DNA from 3 places in the Streptomyces sp. NPDC048659 genome. Region 1 is predicted to be linked to each of the others. Evidence: riboswitches for the same ligand, from Rfam matches in the RefSeq annotation. Region 1 holds a riboswitch; each other region holds the start of a gene.
What was found. A riboswitch is a leader RNA that binds a small molecule or an ion and turns the genes downstream of it on or off. The one in region 1 is predicted to bind cobalamin.
Positions count from the first base shown of each region.

Region 2: another riboswitch for cobalamin. It lies ahead of AB0C99_RS20930 (cobalamin biosynthesis protein); the one in region 1 lies ahead of metE (5-methyltetrahydropteroyltriglutamate--homocysteine S-methyltransferase).
Region 3: another riboswitch for cobalamin. It lies ahead of AB0C99_RS25490 (ribonucleoside-diphosphate reductase subunit alpha); the one in region 1 lies ahead of metE (5-methyltetrahydropteroyltriglutamate--homocysteine S-methyltransferase).

Region 1 is NZ_JBEZHM010000013.1:52,076-56,906, forward strand. It holds gene AB0C99_RS12980 (transposase) at 1-683, shown strand, start outside; gene AB0C99_RS12985 (hypothetical protein) at 704-1,102, opposite strand; gene AB0C99_RS12990 (hypothetical protein) at 1,244-2,185, opposite strand; gene AB0C99_RS12995 (class I SAM-dependent methyltransferase) at 2,334-2,963, shown strand; cobalamin riboswitch at 3,104-3,331, shown strand; gene metE (5-methyltetrahydropteroyltriglutamate--homocysteine S-methyltransferase) at 3,502-4,831, shown strand, end outside.
Region 2 is NZ_JBEZHM010000026.1:59,884-64,714, reverse strand. It holds gene AB0C99_RS20935 (cobyric acid synthase) at 1-926, opposite strand, end outside; gene AB0C99_RS20930 (cobalamin biosynthesis protein) at 923-1,906, opposite strand; cobalamin riboswitch at 1,941-2,072, opposite strand; gene AB0C99_RS20925 (hypothetical protein) at 2,194-2,415, opposite strand; gene AB0C99_RS20920 (inorganic phosphate transporter) at 2,432-3,721, opposite strand; gene AB0C99_RS20915 (hypothetical protein) at 4,082-4,831, shown strand, end outside.
Region 3 is NZ_JBEZHM010000037.1:25,915-30,745, reverse strand. It holds gene AB0C99_RS25510 (GntR family transcriptional regulator) at 1-389, shown strand, start outside; gene AB0C99_RS25505 (DUF3311 domain-containing protein) at 525-779, shown strand; gene mctP (monocarboxylate uptake permease MctP) at 776-2,383, shown strand; gene AB0C99_RS25495 (GNAT family N-acetyltransferase) at 2,536-3,054, shown strand; cobalamin riboswitch at 3,106-3,247, shown strand; gene AB0C99_RS25490 (ribonucleoside-diphosphate reductase subunit alpha) at 3,377-4,831, shown strand, end outside.

The DNA.
Region 1 (4,831 bases):
GCTCAGTGCGGTTTCGGCGGGCGATGATGCTGCTGGCCCCGGCGGCCTTCGACGCCAAGCTGAAGCGGATCGAGGACGTAGTCAACAAGCGCCTGGACCGCACGTTCGATCTCGACGAGTTCGGGCCGCTGGGCATCCGCCCCGCCGCCGGCTCCTGCTGGGCCAAGCAGAGCCGCCCTGAACAGCTGCCGGCCACTTACCGCCGCACCCACGGAATCACCTACTTCCACGGCTGCTACGCCGTCGGCGACGACAAAGTATGGGGAGTCAACCGGCGTCGCAAGGGCATCGACCACACCTGGGCCGCCCTACGGTCGATCCGCGCAGCCCGCCCGGACGGCGCCTTGATCTACGTGATCCTCGACAACCTCTCCGCCCACCTGAACCGGAAGATCCACAGGTGGGCGACGAGGACCAAGGTCGAGCTGTGCTTCACACCTACCTACGCGTCCCGGGCCGGCCCCATCGAGCCCCACTTCGGACCGCCAAGGGAGTTCACCCTGGCCAACTCGAACCATCCGGACCACACCGTCCAGACCCGGGCCCTGCACGATTACCTGCGCTGGCGCAACAAGAACGCCCGCCACCCCGATGTCTTGGCCGCCCAACGACGCGAACGAGCACGCATCCGCAGCGAGAAAGGCATCCGCTGGGGTGGGCTTCCACGCCGAACAGCCGCCTAACCAGTCAGCGCTCCAGACTGTCAGGACACCAGCGCCGCGTGCAGCGCGTCGAACATCTCGCGCAAGTCCGGGGTGGAGATCGGATCAAGTTCCATCTGAAGGTGGCAGACCGTGTCGTCCCCGTTGGGGGTCAACCGCACGAAGAAGGCAAAACCGTCCCCGACGGGCTGAGCCTTCAATGCCAGGGGATTATTACGGCCAGGCGTCACCACGGCCGAGAAGCCCGCGCCTGACGCCGCGTCCAGACGCGAGAGCATGTGCCGCGCGAAGTCCGCGACTTCAGCATCACTGAGGTACGCGGTGAAGTCGGCTGTCAGCCGGGAGCACCAGTCGGCACTGACCTGCCAGGTGTCGCCACCGGTCCGAGACAGGTCCAGCCACGCATCATCCGTGCCGAGGCGCATCTGCGGCTCTTCCATCCCAGCCCTCCGGCATCCAGTCGTGGGTTCAAGATCCTATAGCGCGCATCACTGCCACCTGTGTCGCCGAGCGCATCCAACAAGCCACACGACCCGACGAACCTTCCCGGTCAGAGCACTAGAGCACTTGCGACGCACGTCTTAGCCGCGGCGCAGCGTGTAGATGTCCCACGTGTCGGGGTCTCCCATGAAGACGTACAGCTTCGGGTGGGCGGCGGAGCCGTAGGTGTTCCAGCTGTCCATAAGGCCCGGGCACGCGTCGATGGTCACGTCGACGCGCTGGGAGGTGGGGCTGTCGGCGGGGGTGTAGGTCCAGGTGCCCGCGCCGGTGCACTCCTTGGCCAGGGGTTGGGTGCTGTGCTCGTCGTAGGTGAAGGTCTTGACCCTGTTCGCGGTGGCCGTGCCGTCGGGGGCGAGGGTGAGGGTGCCGCCCTCGCCGTCGGCGTACGTGCCGGCCACCTGCGCCTCGTCCAGGCGCGGCGCCTCGTAGCCGACCCCCGCGAAGACGGCGATGCCCGCCAGCGTGAAGGCGGTGACGGCGGCGAGCGTCCCCCACAGCGCGATGTACCCGAACATCGCTCCCCCGGAGAGCCGCGGGCGCTCCGGCAGGAGCAGCCTGCGGGCGGTCAGGGCCGGTACGGCGAGCGCCACCGTCGCCACGAGCCATCCGGCGACGCACCCCAGAAGGCCGGTCTCGCCCGTCAGCGCCTCCGCGCCCGCGGGCAGGGCCGCCACGCCTCCCGCGGCCGCCGGAACCCACCACCACGCCTCGCGGCCGGACACGGCTCGGCCCAGCCGGGCGGCAACGGCGAGCATCGGCATCAGCACGCAGATCGACAGCAGCGCGGCCAGGGCCGCACCCGCCGCCGCCACGAACGGAAGCGCGACCACCATCACGAATACGGCGAGGCCGTTGTAGGGGAGCGGCGGCGTCTCCTTGGTCAGCTCCCACACGTACACCGCGATGACCGCGATCACCGCCTCGACGGACAGGACCGAGGTGCAGGCCACGACTACGGACCCGAAACGGTCCCGGATGCGTACCGTCCCCTGAGCAGGCGTCTCCAGGGGGTGGTCCACCATGATGATTGATCTTTCTGAACGCATTCAAATCCCCTCCTGGCGTCATCATGCACCACGCCTGTCCCGCCCGGCAGTCCAGCCCCCCTCCCCCACTCGTCCCCACCCGTCCCCAGAGGCAGCCGCCCGCAGCGGTGCTACGTTTCGGGGCGTGTCGAAGCATCAAGAGGTGACCCGGGCCGCCTACGACCAAGTCGTCGAGCTCTACGCGTCGTTGTTCGCCGACCGGCTGGAGACGCGGCCGTTCGCGCGGAGCATGGTCGGCACCTTCGCCGAGCTCGTACGGGACACGGGGAACCTGCGGGTCGCCGACGTCGGCTGCGGGCCCGGGCACCTCACGGCCATGCTGTGCGAACAGGGGCTGGACGCCATCGGGTTCGACCTCTCCCCCGCCATGGTCGACCACGCCCGGCGGGCCCAGCCGGCGCTGCGGTTCGAGCAGGCCCGCATGGAGGCCCTGCCGCTGGAGGACGGCGTGCTCGGCGGGATCCTGGCCCACTACTCGATGATCCACACACCGCCCGGGGAACTGCCCGCGCTGCTCGCCGAGCAGGCCCGCGTCCTCGCGCCGGGTGGCCTGATCCTGGTGTCCCTCTTCGGCACCGAGGGGCCCGAGCCGATCCGTTTCGACCACAAGGTGGCACCCGCCTACAGCTGGCCCGCCGCGCCCTTCACCGACCTACTGGCCCAGGCCGGACTCACCACCACGACCCGGCTCCTCCACGACCCCGCCTCCGAGCGGGGCTTCCTTGAGACTCATCTGCTCGCCCGGCGCTCGTAGGCCGCGACGCCGTGACGCCGTGACGCCGTGACGCCGTGACGCCGTGACGCCGTGAGATCGACTTCCTCGCCACCGGCTGATCTTCGCCGTTCTCGCGTCCGGATCTTGATATTTCTCGCCATCGGGGCGCGGCACGCCCTAGTCTGGCCCGCGCAGCTGGTTCGCCCCGTCCGCCAGGCGGGATGCGTCGTAAGAGGGAACCCGGTGGGAATCCGGGACTGCCCCGCAGCGGTGAGTGGGAACGACCGCCGTCATACGCACTGGGACCGGACAACGGTCCTGGGAAGCGACGGCCAGTAGGTGCCCTCCGGTCATGCCGGAGAGCGTGCCCGCGAGTCCGAAGACCTGCCCGTTGCCCGTGCGAGGACGTATTCCGCGCACGGTTTCACCGATGACCTCGTGGGCGGGTCGGCGTGGACGACGTACGGCCCGTCGCGGGCTCCCTCCGCGCTCCGGTCAGCGTGCTCCGCCTTCTCCTTCGCGCCCACGTCCCCTCATCGGGCCGTCCATCCGGGCACATCTCGCGAAGGAGAGTTCCGTGACCACCGAGTCCACCGCCGCTGCGGTACGAGCGACCGTGTACGGCTACCCCCGCCAGGGGCAGAACCGCGAACTGAAGAAGGCCATCGAGGGCTACTGGAAGGGCCGCGTCACCGCCGACGCCCTCCGCGCCACCGCCGCCGACCTCCGCCGGTCGAACTGGCACCAGCTGGCCGACGCCGGCGTCCACGAAGTGCCGACCGGCGACTTCTCGTACTACGACCACGTCCTCGACACCAGCCTCATGGTCGGCGCCATCCCCGCCCGCCACCGCGCCGCCGTCGACGCCGACCCGCTCGAAGGCTACTTCGCCATGGCCCGCGGCACCCAGGACATCGCGCCGCTGGAGATGACCAAGTGGTTCGACACCAACTACCACTACCTCGTCCCCGAACTCGGCCCCGACACCGTCTTCACCGCCGACTCCACCAAGCAGGTCGCCGAACTGACGGAAGCCCTCGCGCTCGGCCTGACCGCCCGCCCGGTCCTCGTCGGCCCCCTCACCTACCTCCTGCTCGCCAAGCCCGCACCCGGCGTCGCCGCCGACTTCGACCCGCTCACCCTTCTCGACCGGCTCCTCCCCGTCTACGCCGAAGTCCTCGCCGACCTGCGGGCCGCCGGCGCGGAATGGGTGCAGTTGGACGAGCCCGCACTCGTCCAGGACCGCACTCCCGCCGAGCTGAACGCCGCCGCCCGCGTCTACCGCGACCTCGGGGCGGCAGGCGACCGGCCCAAGCTGCTCGTCGCCTCCTACTTCGACCGCCTCGGCGACGCCCTCCACGTACTCGCCGCCGCCCCCGTGGACGGTCTCGCCCTCGACTTCACCGAGCGCGCCGCCGCCAACCTCGACGACCTCGCCACCGTCGGCGGACTACCCGGCAAGCGGCTCGTCGCCGGCGTCGTCAACGGCCGCAACATCTGGATCAACGACCACCAGAAGTCCCTCGCCACCCTCGCCACCCTGCTCGGCCTCGCCGACCGCGTCGACGTGGCCACCTCCTGCTCCCTGCTCCACGTCCCTCTCGACGCGGACGCCGAAGCCGACCTCGACCCCGAGGTCCGGCGCTGGCTCGCCTTCGCCCGCCAGAAGACCACCGAGGTCGTCACCCTCGCCCACGGCCTCGCCCACGGCACCGACGCGATCGCCACCGAACTCGCCGCCAACCGGGCCGACCTGGCCTCCCGCGCCGACTCCGCCCTCACCCGCGACCCCGCCGTCCGCGCCCGCACCGCCGCGATCACCGACGCGGACGGCCGCCGCTCCCAGCCCTACACCGAGCGCACCGCCGCCCAGCGCGCCCACCTCGGCCTGCCGGTGCTCCCGACCA
Region 2 (4,831 bases), on a different contig from region 1:
GTGCCGGGCACGACGACCAGGTCGGCGTCGACGAGCTCCTCGGGCCGGTCGACGAAGCGGACGACCACACCCGGCTCGGCGGCCAGCGCGTCCACGTCGGTGAAGTTCGACATCAGCGGGACGGCGCAGACGGCGACCCGCAGCACGTCGGCGCCGACCGGCGGGGCCACCACCGACTCGCGGACCGTGCCGCGCAGCGAGACCCGCAGGCCGTCCTCCTCGTCGATGCCGAGGCCGTGCGCGTACGGCAGGACGCCGAAGGTGCGGCGCCCGGTGAGGCCGTGGAGCATGTCCAGGCCGGGCTCCAGGAGCGTCACGTCGCCGCGGAACTTGTTCACCAGGTACCCGGCGACGAGCTCCTGGTCCTCGGGCGCGAGCAGCGCGGTGGTGCCGAAGAACTGGGCGAAGACGCCGCCCCGGTCGATGTCGCCGACGACCACGACGGGCAGCCGGGCGGCCCGCGCTATGCCCATGTTGACGATGTCGGTGCGCCGCAGGTTGATCTCGGCCGGGCTGCCCGCCCCCTCGCAGATCACGGCGTCGTACGTGCCCCGGAGCTCCTCCAGGCACGCCAGCACCGGCTCGAAGAGGGTGCCCTGCCGTCCGCCGTGGTAGCCGCGGGCGCTCATCTCGCCGACCGGCTTCCCCATCAGGACGACCTGGCTGGAGCGGTCGGAGCCCGGCTTGAGCAGCACCGGGTTCATCAGCGCGGTCGGCTCGACGCGCGCGGCCTGCGCCTGCATGGCCTGGGCGCGCCCGATCTCGGCGCCCTCCCGGGTCACGAAGGAGTTGAGGGACATGTTCTGTCCCTTGAACGGCGCCACCTTGACGCCCTGCCGGACCAGCCAGCGGCAGATGCCGGCCGTGACGACGCTCTTGCCCGCGTCGGACGTGGTCCCGGCGACGAGCAGCCCCCCGCCCCTCATGCGTTCCTCCGCTTCAGCGTGCTCGCGATCAGCCGGCCGCCCACGCAGGCGGCCAGGGTCAGTCCGGTGATCCGGCGGGACAGCCGCACCGCCCGGTCGATGTCGGCGACCTCGACGGGACGGCCCGCCCCGTTGAGGACGGGCCGGTGCTCGACCCGTCCGCCGTACGCCAGGGTGCCGCCGAGCCGTACGCCGAGGGCCCCGGCGAAGGACGCCTCGACGGGTCCGGCGTTGGGGCTGGGGTGCTTCGCCGCGTCCGCCCGCCAGGCGCGGGCCGCCCCGCGCGGGTTCCCGCCCGCGACGGTGGCGAGCGCGGCGGTGAGCCGGGCGCCGGGCCAGCCGGCCAGGTCGTCCAGGCGGGCCGAGGCCCAGCCGAAGCGGCGGTACCTCGGCGACTTGTGGCCGACCATCGCGTCCAGGGTGTTCACCGCGCGGAAGCCGAGCAGCCCCGGCACGCCGGCGACGGCGCCCCAGAAGAGCGCGCCGACCACGGCGTCGGAGGTGTTCTCGGCGACGGACTCGACGACCGCGCGGGCCATCGCGGGGCCGTCCAGGGAGTGCGGGTCGCGTCCGCACAGGTGCGGCAGGCGCTCCCGGGCGACCTCCAGGTCCCCGGCGGCGAGCGCCCCGCCGATCGCGCGGGCCTCGCGGCCCAGCGTCGTACCGCCGACCACGGCCCACACGGAGGCGGCGGTCAGGGCGACGGTGGCGGCGCGGCTGCCCCGTGCCGTACGGGCGGCCAGCGCGCCGAGGGCGACGGTGGAGCCGGCGCAGACGGCGGTGTGCAGGGCGCCCCAGCCGCGGTGGTCGCGCCACAGGCGCCGTTCGACCGCGCCGGCGGCCCGGCCGAAGGCGGCGACGGGGTGGCCGCGGCGGGGGTCGCCCGCGAGCCGGTCGACGGCGAGGCCGGCGGCCGCTCCGTACGCGAAGACACCGGTGGCGCTGTCGGTGCCGGGAAGGCTGAGGCCGCGGCCGGGCATGGCGCTCTGTCCTCACTCAGGGTCCGCGCCCTGGATCGACGTGACCGGCGGCGAGAGTTCCTGGCTCCCGGCCCCTGGGGGCCGGTCACAGTGGCGGGACCGCGCCGGATTCGCACCGGACTTCCTCTACTGCCGCCGTAATGGCCCCGGCAGTCCACCACGCTGTGCGAACAGCCGTCAACTCACCCTTGACCTGCGTCGGGTCACTGTGCGGAGCGCCACAGACACGAGGACCGGGCGGCCCGCACCACGAGGTGCGGACCGCCCGGCCGGGTGTGCGCGGTGCGTCAGGCGACGATCAGGTAGATGCCGTAGGAGACGGCGGCCAGGCACAGCGCGAAGCAGGCGTAGGCGCCGGTGACGGCCAGGGTGGCGGAGCCGCCGTTCTCGGCGGCCTCCTCCTGCTTGGAGAGGCCCATGACACCGAGGGTGAAGAGGCCCACCAGGGCGACGGTCGCCACGAGGCTGACTCCGAAGACGGAGCCGAGGGCTGCCCAGTCGATCTTCATGCTTGGTTCCAGTTCCTTAGACCGCGGCGGCGGGGGCCGGGGGAGCGGCCGGGTCCGTGGGGCCCGGGGTGGGGATGGTGGTCTTCAGGTCCGCGTCCGCGACGGCGGCGACGGAGCCCGCGGCCGGCGGCGGGGTGACGGCCGCGATGGCGGTGGTGACCACGCCGGCGGGCTCGGCCGGGGCGCCCGGGTTGTCGAGGTCGTCGGCGGTGACGTTGGTGTGGTCGACCGGCTTGCGGCGGGAGAGCGCCCAGATCACGGCCGAGCCGGCGACGAGCAGGACCGCGACGGCGGCGATGCCCCAGGTGCCCTGCTTGGTGAGGAACTCGGCGGCGGCGCCGACCAGGCCCGCGGCGGGCAGGGTCAGACCCCAGGCGACGAACATCCGGGTGGCGGTCGACCAGCGGACGACTCCGCCCTTGCGGCCGAGGCCGGCGCCCATCACGGCACCCGAGCAGGACTGGGTGGTGGAGAGCGAGAAGCCCAGGTGCGAGGAGGCCAGGATGACGGTGGCCGCGCTGGTCTGGGCGGCGAAGCCCTGCTGCGGCTGGAGGTCGGTGAGGCCCTTGCCCATGGTGCGGATGATGCGCCAGCCGCCGAGGTAGGTGCCGAGCGCGATGGCGACACCGGCGGAGACGATGACCCACATGGGCGGGTTGGCGCCGGGGGCGAGGACGCCGCTGGTGACCAGGGCGAGGGTGATGATGCCCATCGTCTTCTGCGCGTCGTTGGTGCCGTGCGCGAGCGAGACGAGACCGGCGGAGGCGATCTGGCCGGCCCGGTAGCCCTTGGCGGTCGCCTTGGTCCCGGTGTTCGACTTCTTGCCGAGGCGGTACGTCAGGCGGGTCGCGACCATCGCGGCCAGACCGGCCACGATCGGGGCGGCGATGGCGGGGATGAGGACCTTGGTGACGATGGTCGGGCCGTTGACCGCGTCCCAGCCCGCCGACATCACGGCGGCGCCGATGAGGCCGCCGAAGAGGGCGTGGGAGGAGCTGGACGGCAGGCCCAGCAGCCAGGTCAGCAGGTTCCACAGGATGGCGCCGACGAGCGCCGCGAAGATCACTTCTGTGCGAATGCCCTCTTCGTTGATGATCCCGCCGGAGATCGTCTTGGCGACCTCCACGGACAGGAACGCGCCGACGAGGTTCAGCACGGCGGACATGGCCACCGCCGTCTTGGGCTTGAGAGCACCGGTCGAGATGGTCGTCGCCATCGCGTTGGCGGTGTCGTGGAAACCGTTCGTGAAATCGAACACGAGAGCTGTCACGACCACAATCGCGAGCAGCAGCGTGATGTGTTCCATTTACCCAGGCAATCGTTTGACGTCAGTGGCTGGTCGAACGTACGCAACCTGGGTGAACGGAAGATGAACTGAGCCGGGCTGCGCGGTGTCCCCAACCGGGGTCCGGAGCTTCCGCTTCCGCTCCTGGCCGGCCCTCTGTCCACCATGCGGGCAGGGTGCGACCCGGGGTAATCGCAGGCGAAACGGGACACCCGCGACATCCGGCCGTTCCGCCGCCCGCCGCCCGGTCCGCCCCGTGGACCCCGCGCGCCCCCGTCAGCCGTACGGACGACCCCGCCGACGAGACCCTCGTCACGCGCCGTCACCCGTCCGGGGTGCCGTCCGGTGGCAGCCTCCGCGCCCACTGCCGACACTGGGAGCGTGCGCCCGGCTACAGCGACGGCAGCGGCCGTCACCACAGTGATCGGTGTCGGCGCGGCCGCGGTGGCGGCCGGCCGGTACGCCAGCGACGCCGCCCTCAGGGTGCCGTCCGGACGCCCCCTCCCCGGCGATCCCCGGCTCACCGTGCACACCACGGCACCCGGCCGGATCACCCTCACCCGCAGCCTCGCCTCGCTGCGCCCCGGCACCTACGGGATCGAGGCCCCCGGCCTGCACGCCGTCGTCGGCCCCGTCCTCGACCGTGTCCCGCACACCGCCGACACCGTGGTCCGCCGGCTCGAACGGGTCGAGCTCGGCGCCCTCGCCACCGGCGCCCGGGTCCGCCTCACCCCCCAGCTGCACCGCGGCACGCCCGAGACCGCCCTCGGCCTCGCCCACGAGGACGTCGAGATCCCCGGCGAGCTCGGCCCCCTCCCCGGCTGGCTCGTCCCCGGCGCCCGCTCCACCTGGGTGATCGCCCTGCACGGCCTCGGCACCACCCGGGAGCACGCCCTCAACCTCGTCCCCTTCCTCCAGCGCCGCCGGATCCCCGTCCTCGTCCCCGCCTACCGGGGCGACGAGGGCGCGCCGCCCGCCCCCGACGGCCTCGCCCACCTGGGCGACTCCGAGTGGCGCGACGTCGACGCCGCCCTCCGCTACGCCGTGAGCCGGGGCGCCGGACAGGTCGTCCTGCTCGGCTGGGGCGCCGGCGCCGCGATGGCCCTGCACGCCGCCGCCGGCTCCGGCGTC
Region 3 (4,831 bases), on a different contig from region 1:
CCGGGCTGCTCGACATCACGGCCGGCGGGCGGGTGCTGCGGATCGAGCGGCTGCGCCTGGCGAGCGGCGAGCCGATGGCCATCGAGACCACCCACCTGTCCGCCAAGCGCTTCCCCGCGCTGCGGCGTTCGCTGGTCAAGTACACCTCCCTGTACACGGCGCTGGCCGAGGTCTACGACGTGCACCTGGCCGAGGCCGAGGAGACCATCGAGACCTCGCTGGCCACCCCGCGCGAGGCCGGACTGCTCGGCACGGACGTGGGCCTGCCGATGCTGATGCTCTCCCGGCACTCCCTGGACGCCCAGGGCGAACCGGTCGAATGGGTGCGTTCCGTCTACCGCGGCGACCGCTACAAGTTCGTCGCCCGACTGCAGCGCCCCAACGGCTGAACCGGGCCCGTCCGGTATCGATCTGACGTAGACCTGACAGTCTTGATCCGTTATACGGACAGGGGTTCCTAACAGCGGGACCGTCCCCTAGATTTCCCCGTCTCACGAGGTGATCAGCGAGGGGACGGTTTCGCCATGTCAGAAGCGGCACAAGGGAAACAACCGGTCATCACACCGGTCAGGGTGGTGATCGGGCTCTGCCTGTTCGCGCCGTTCGTCGCGATGCTGTGGGTCGGCTCGTACGCGAAGGTGGAGCCCACCGTCGCCGGCATCCCGTTCTTCTACTGGTACCAGATGCTCTGGGTGGTCGTCTCGACCGCGCTCACCATGATCGCGTACCAGCTCTGGAAGCGTGACCAGCGCGCCCGCAAGGGGGGTGACGCGCGATGAACGACGGCGTGAACGGCGTCGCGCTCGGCGTCTTCGTCTTCTTCTTCCTGGCCGTCACGGTCATGGGCTTCCTGGCCGCCAAGTGGCGCAAGGCCGAGAACGAGAACAGCCTCGACGAATGGGGCCTCGGCGGGCGCTCGTTCGGCACCTGGGTCACCTGGTTCCTGCTCGGCGGCGACCTCTACACCGCGTACACCTTCGTCGCCGTCCCGGCGGCCATCTACGCGGCGGGCGCGGCCGGCTTCTTCGCCGTGCCGTACACGATCCTGGTCTACCCGCTGATCTTCACCTTCCTGCCCCGCCTGTGGTCGGTCTCGCACAAGCACGGCTACGTGACGACCTCCGACTTCGTCCGCGGCCGCTTCGGCTCCAAGGGCCTGTCGCTGGCGGTCGCCGTCACCGGCATCCTCGCCACCATGCCGTACATCGCCCTGCAACTCGTCGGCATCCAGGCCGTCCTGGACGTGATGGGCGTCGGCGGCGGCGAGGACACCCACTGGTTCGTCAAGGACCTGCCGCTGCTCATCGCCTTCGGCGTGCTCGCGGCCTACACGTACTCCTCCGGGCTGCGCGCCCCGGCGCTCATCGCCTTCGTCAAGGACACCCTGATCTACCTCGTCATCGCGGTGGCGATCATCTACATCCCGATCAAGCTGGGCGGCTTCGACGAGATCTTCGCCTCGGCCGACGCCAAGTTCACCGCCGCCAAGGCCGGCGGGCTCGTACCGGCCGAGGCCGGCCAGTGGACGTACGCGACCCTCGCGCTCGGCTCGGCGCTGGCGCTCTTCATGTACCCGCACTCCATCACGGCGACCCTGTCGTCCCGGAGCCGCGAGGTGATCCGCCGCAACACCACGATCCTGCCGCTGTACTCGCTGATGCTGGGCCTGCTCGCGCTGCTCGGCTTCATGGCCATCGCCGCCGGGGTCAAGGTCAGCAACGGGCAGCTCGCCATCCCGCAGCTCTTCGAGGACATGTTCCCGGCCTGGTTCGCCGGGGTGGCCTTCGCGGCCATCGGCATCGGCGCCCTGGTCCCGGCCGCGATCATGTCGATCGCCGCGGCCAACCTGTTCACCCGGAACATCTACAAGGACTTCCTCAAGCCGGACGCGACCCCCGAGCAGGAGACCAAGATCTCCAAGCTGGTCTCGCTGCTGGTGAAGGTCGGCGCGCTGGTCTTCGTCCTCACCATGGACAAGACCGTCGCCATCAACTTCCAGCTCCTCGGCGGCATCTGGATCCTGCAGACCTTCCCCGCCCTCGTCGGCGGCCTGTTCACCCGCTGGTTCCACCGCTGGGCGCTGCTCGCCGGCTGGGCTGTCGGCATGGTCTACGGCACGATCGCCGCGTACAACGTGAGCACGCCCAAGCAGGCGCACTTCGGCGGCTCCTCGGCCGCGATCCCCGGCATCGGCGAGATCGGCTACATCGGCCTCACCGCCTTCGTGCTCAACCTGGTCGTCACCGTGGTCCTCACCTTCGTCCTGAAGGCGCTCAAGGCGCCCGACGGCGTCGACGAGACCGCGCCCGGCGACTACACGGCGGACGCCGGCGACAAGGGCGTCGCCACCGAGCTCCCGAAGGTCGGCACCGCCGGGCACTGAGCCCCGCCGACCGCCCCGCGCGCCCCGCGCTCCGCCCGCCCCGGGACACCCGGCGGCGGGCGGAGCCGTGCCCGGGGGTCCCCGAGGCGGTCGGAGCCGTGCCGGGGGTCCCGGCGGCGGCCGGAGCCGCGCCCCGGGGCAGACTCCCTGGCATGGACTTCACGATCAGGGCGGTACGGCCCGAGGAGTACGAGGCGCTCGGCGAGGTCACCGCGCGGGCCTACCTCGACGACGGCTTCCTCACGTTCGGCGAGGACGACGACTATCTGCACCGGCTGCGGGACACCGCCCGGCGGGACGCCGAGGCCGAGGTGCTGGTGGCCGTCGACGCGGCGGCCGACGCGGCCGGGGCCGTCCTCGGCGGCGTGACCTTCGCGCTCGGCGGCGAGGAGTGGGCCGACATCGCGGGCCCCGGCGAGGCCGAGTTCCGGATGCTGGCCGTCGCGCACGCGGCGCGCGGCCGGGGCGTCGGGGAGGCCCTCGTGCGGGCCTGCGTGGACCGGGCGCGGGCCGCCGAGGGGTGCGCCCGGATCGTGCTGTCCACCCAGCGGAGCATGACCACCGCCCACCGGATCTATGAGCGACTGGGCTTCGTCCGCTCCCCCGAACGCGACTGGAAGCCGGTTCCGGGCCTGGACTTCACCCTGTTCACCTACGTTCTGGAGCTCTGACCGCCGCCGGACAGGCTCCAGGCCGACACAACATGTGGGGGGTGCCGCGAGCGGTGCCCCCCACATGTATGCTCGTCCTCGCTGTCGCCGCAGGGGAATCCGGTGGAAATCCGGAACTGTCCCGCAACGGTGTGTTTTGTGCGCGTTCGCGCCAAGGTGAGTCCGAGGACCTGCCGACAGCGCACCCGGTCCGTCCGTTCCGGGTGCCGACAGACGTCCGGGCCTCGCGGAGTGGGCCGGTGGACGCGGCGCAGCCGTGCGTACGGCCGTCCCGTTCCCGCCCCCCGCCCTGGCACCGAGCCGAGCGAGGGAGAGCCCCCACGTGACCATCGCGCCCGCCGATCCGGCCGCAGCGATCGAGACCGACGGCCCCGGCACCGTGCTGCTGCGGACCCTGACCGATCTCACCGCCGACCTCCCGGACACCGACCCCGGCAAGGTCGCCGCCGCCGCCCTGCGCGGCCGCAGCGCCTCCTCGGACGAGGCGGAGCTGCGCGAACTGGCCACCGAGGCCGCCGCCGGACTGATCGCCGAGGACCCGGCGTACTCCCGGCTCGCCGCCCGGCTGCTCACCCTCACCATCGCCGACGAGGCCGCGGGCCAGGGCGCCGTCGCCTTCTCGGCCTCCGTCGCCGTCGGGCACCGCGAGGGCCTGATCGCCGACCGCACGGCCGCGTTCGTCGCCGCGCACGCCGGCTACCTCGACGCCCTGATCGACCCGGCGGGCGACGACCGCTTCGGCTACTTCGGCCTGCGCACCCTGTACTCCCGCTACCTGCTGCGCCACCCGATCACCCGCCAGGTCATCGAGACCCCGCAGCACTTCATGCTGCGCGTGGCGAGCGGCCTCGCCGAGGACGACAGCGACCGCGCCGTGGACGAGGTGGCGGCGCTGTACGGGCTGATGAGCCGGCTCGACTACCTGCCCTCCTCCCCCACCCTCTTCAACTCCGGCACCCGCCACCCGCAGATGTCCTCCTGCTACCTGCTGGACTCCCCGCAGGACGAGCTGGACTCCATCTACGACCGCTACCACCAGGTCGCGCGGCTGTCGAAGCACGCGGGCGGCATCGGCCTCTCGTACTCCCGCATCCGCGCCCGCGGCTCGCTGATCCGCGGCACCAACGGGCACTCCAACGGCATCGTGCCGTTCCTGAAGACGCTGGACGCCTCCGTCGCCGCCGTCAACCAGGGCGGGCGCCGCAAGGGTGCCGCCGCCGTCTACCTGGAGACCTGGCACGCGGACATCGAGGAGTTCCTGGAGCTCCGCGACAACACCGGCGAGGACGCCCGCCGCACCCACAACCTGAACCTGGCGCACTGGATCCCGGACGAGTTCATGCGCCGGGTCAACGCGGACGCCCCCTGGTCGCTGTTCTCCCCCGCCGACGTGCCCGAGCTGGTCGACCTGTACGGCGAGGAGTTCGACGCGGCGTACCGCGAGGCCGAGGCGGCGGGCCTGGCCAAGAAGACGATGCCGGCCCGGGACCTGTACGGCCGGATGATGCGCACCCTCGCGCAGACCGGCAACGGCTGGATGACCTTCAAGGACGCCTCCAACCGCACCGCGAACCAGACCGCCGAGCCCGGCTCCGTCGTCCACTCCTCGAACCTCTGCACCGAGATCATCGAGGTCACCGACGACGGCGAGACGGCCGTCTGCAACCTCGGCTCGGTCAACCTGGGCGCCTTCGTGGCCGGCGGCGGCATCGACTGGGAGCGCCTCGACGAGACCGTGCGCACCGCGGTCACGTTCCTCGACCGGGTCGTCGACATC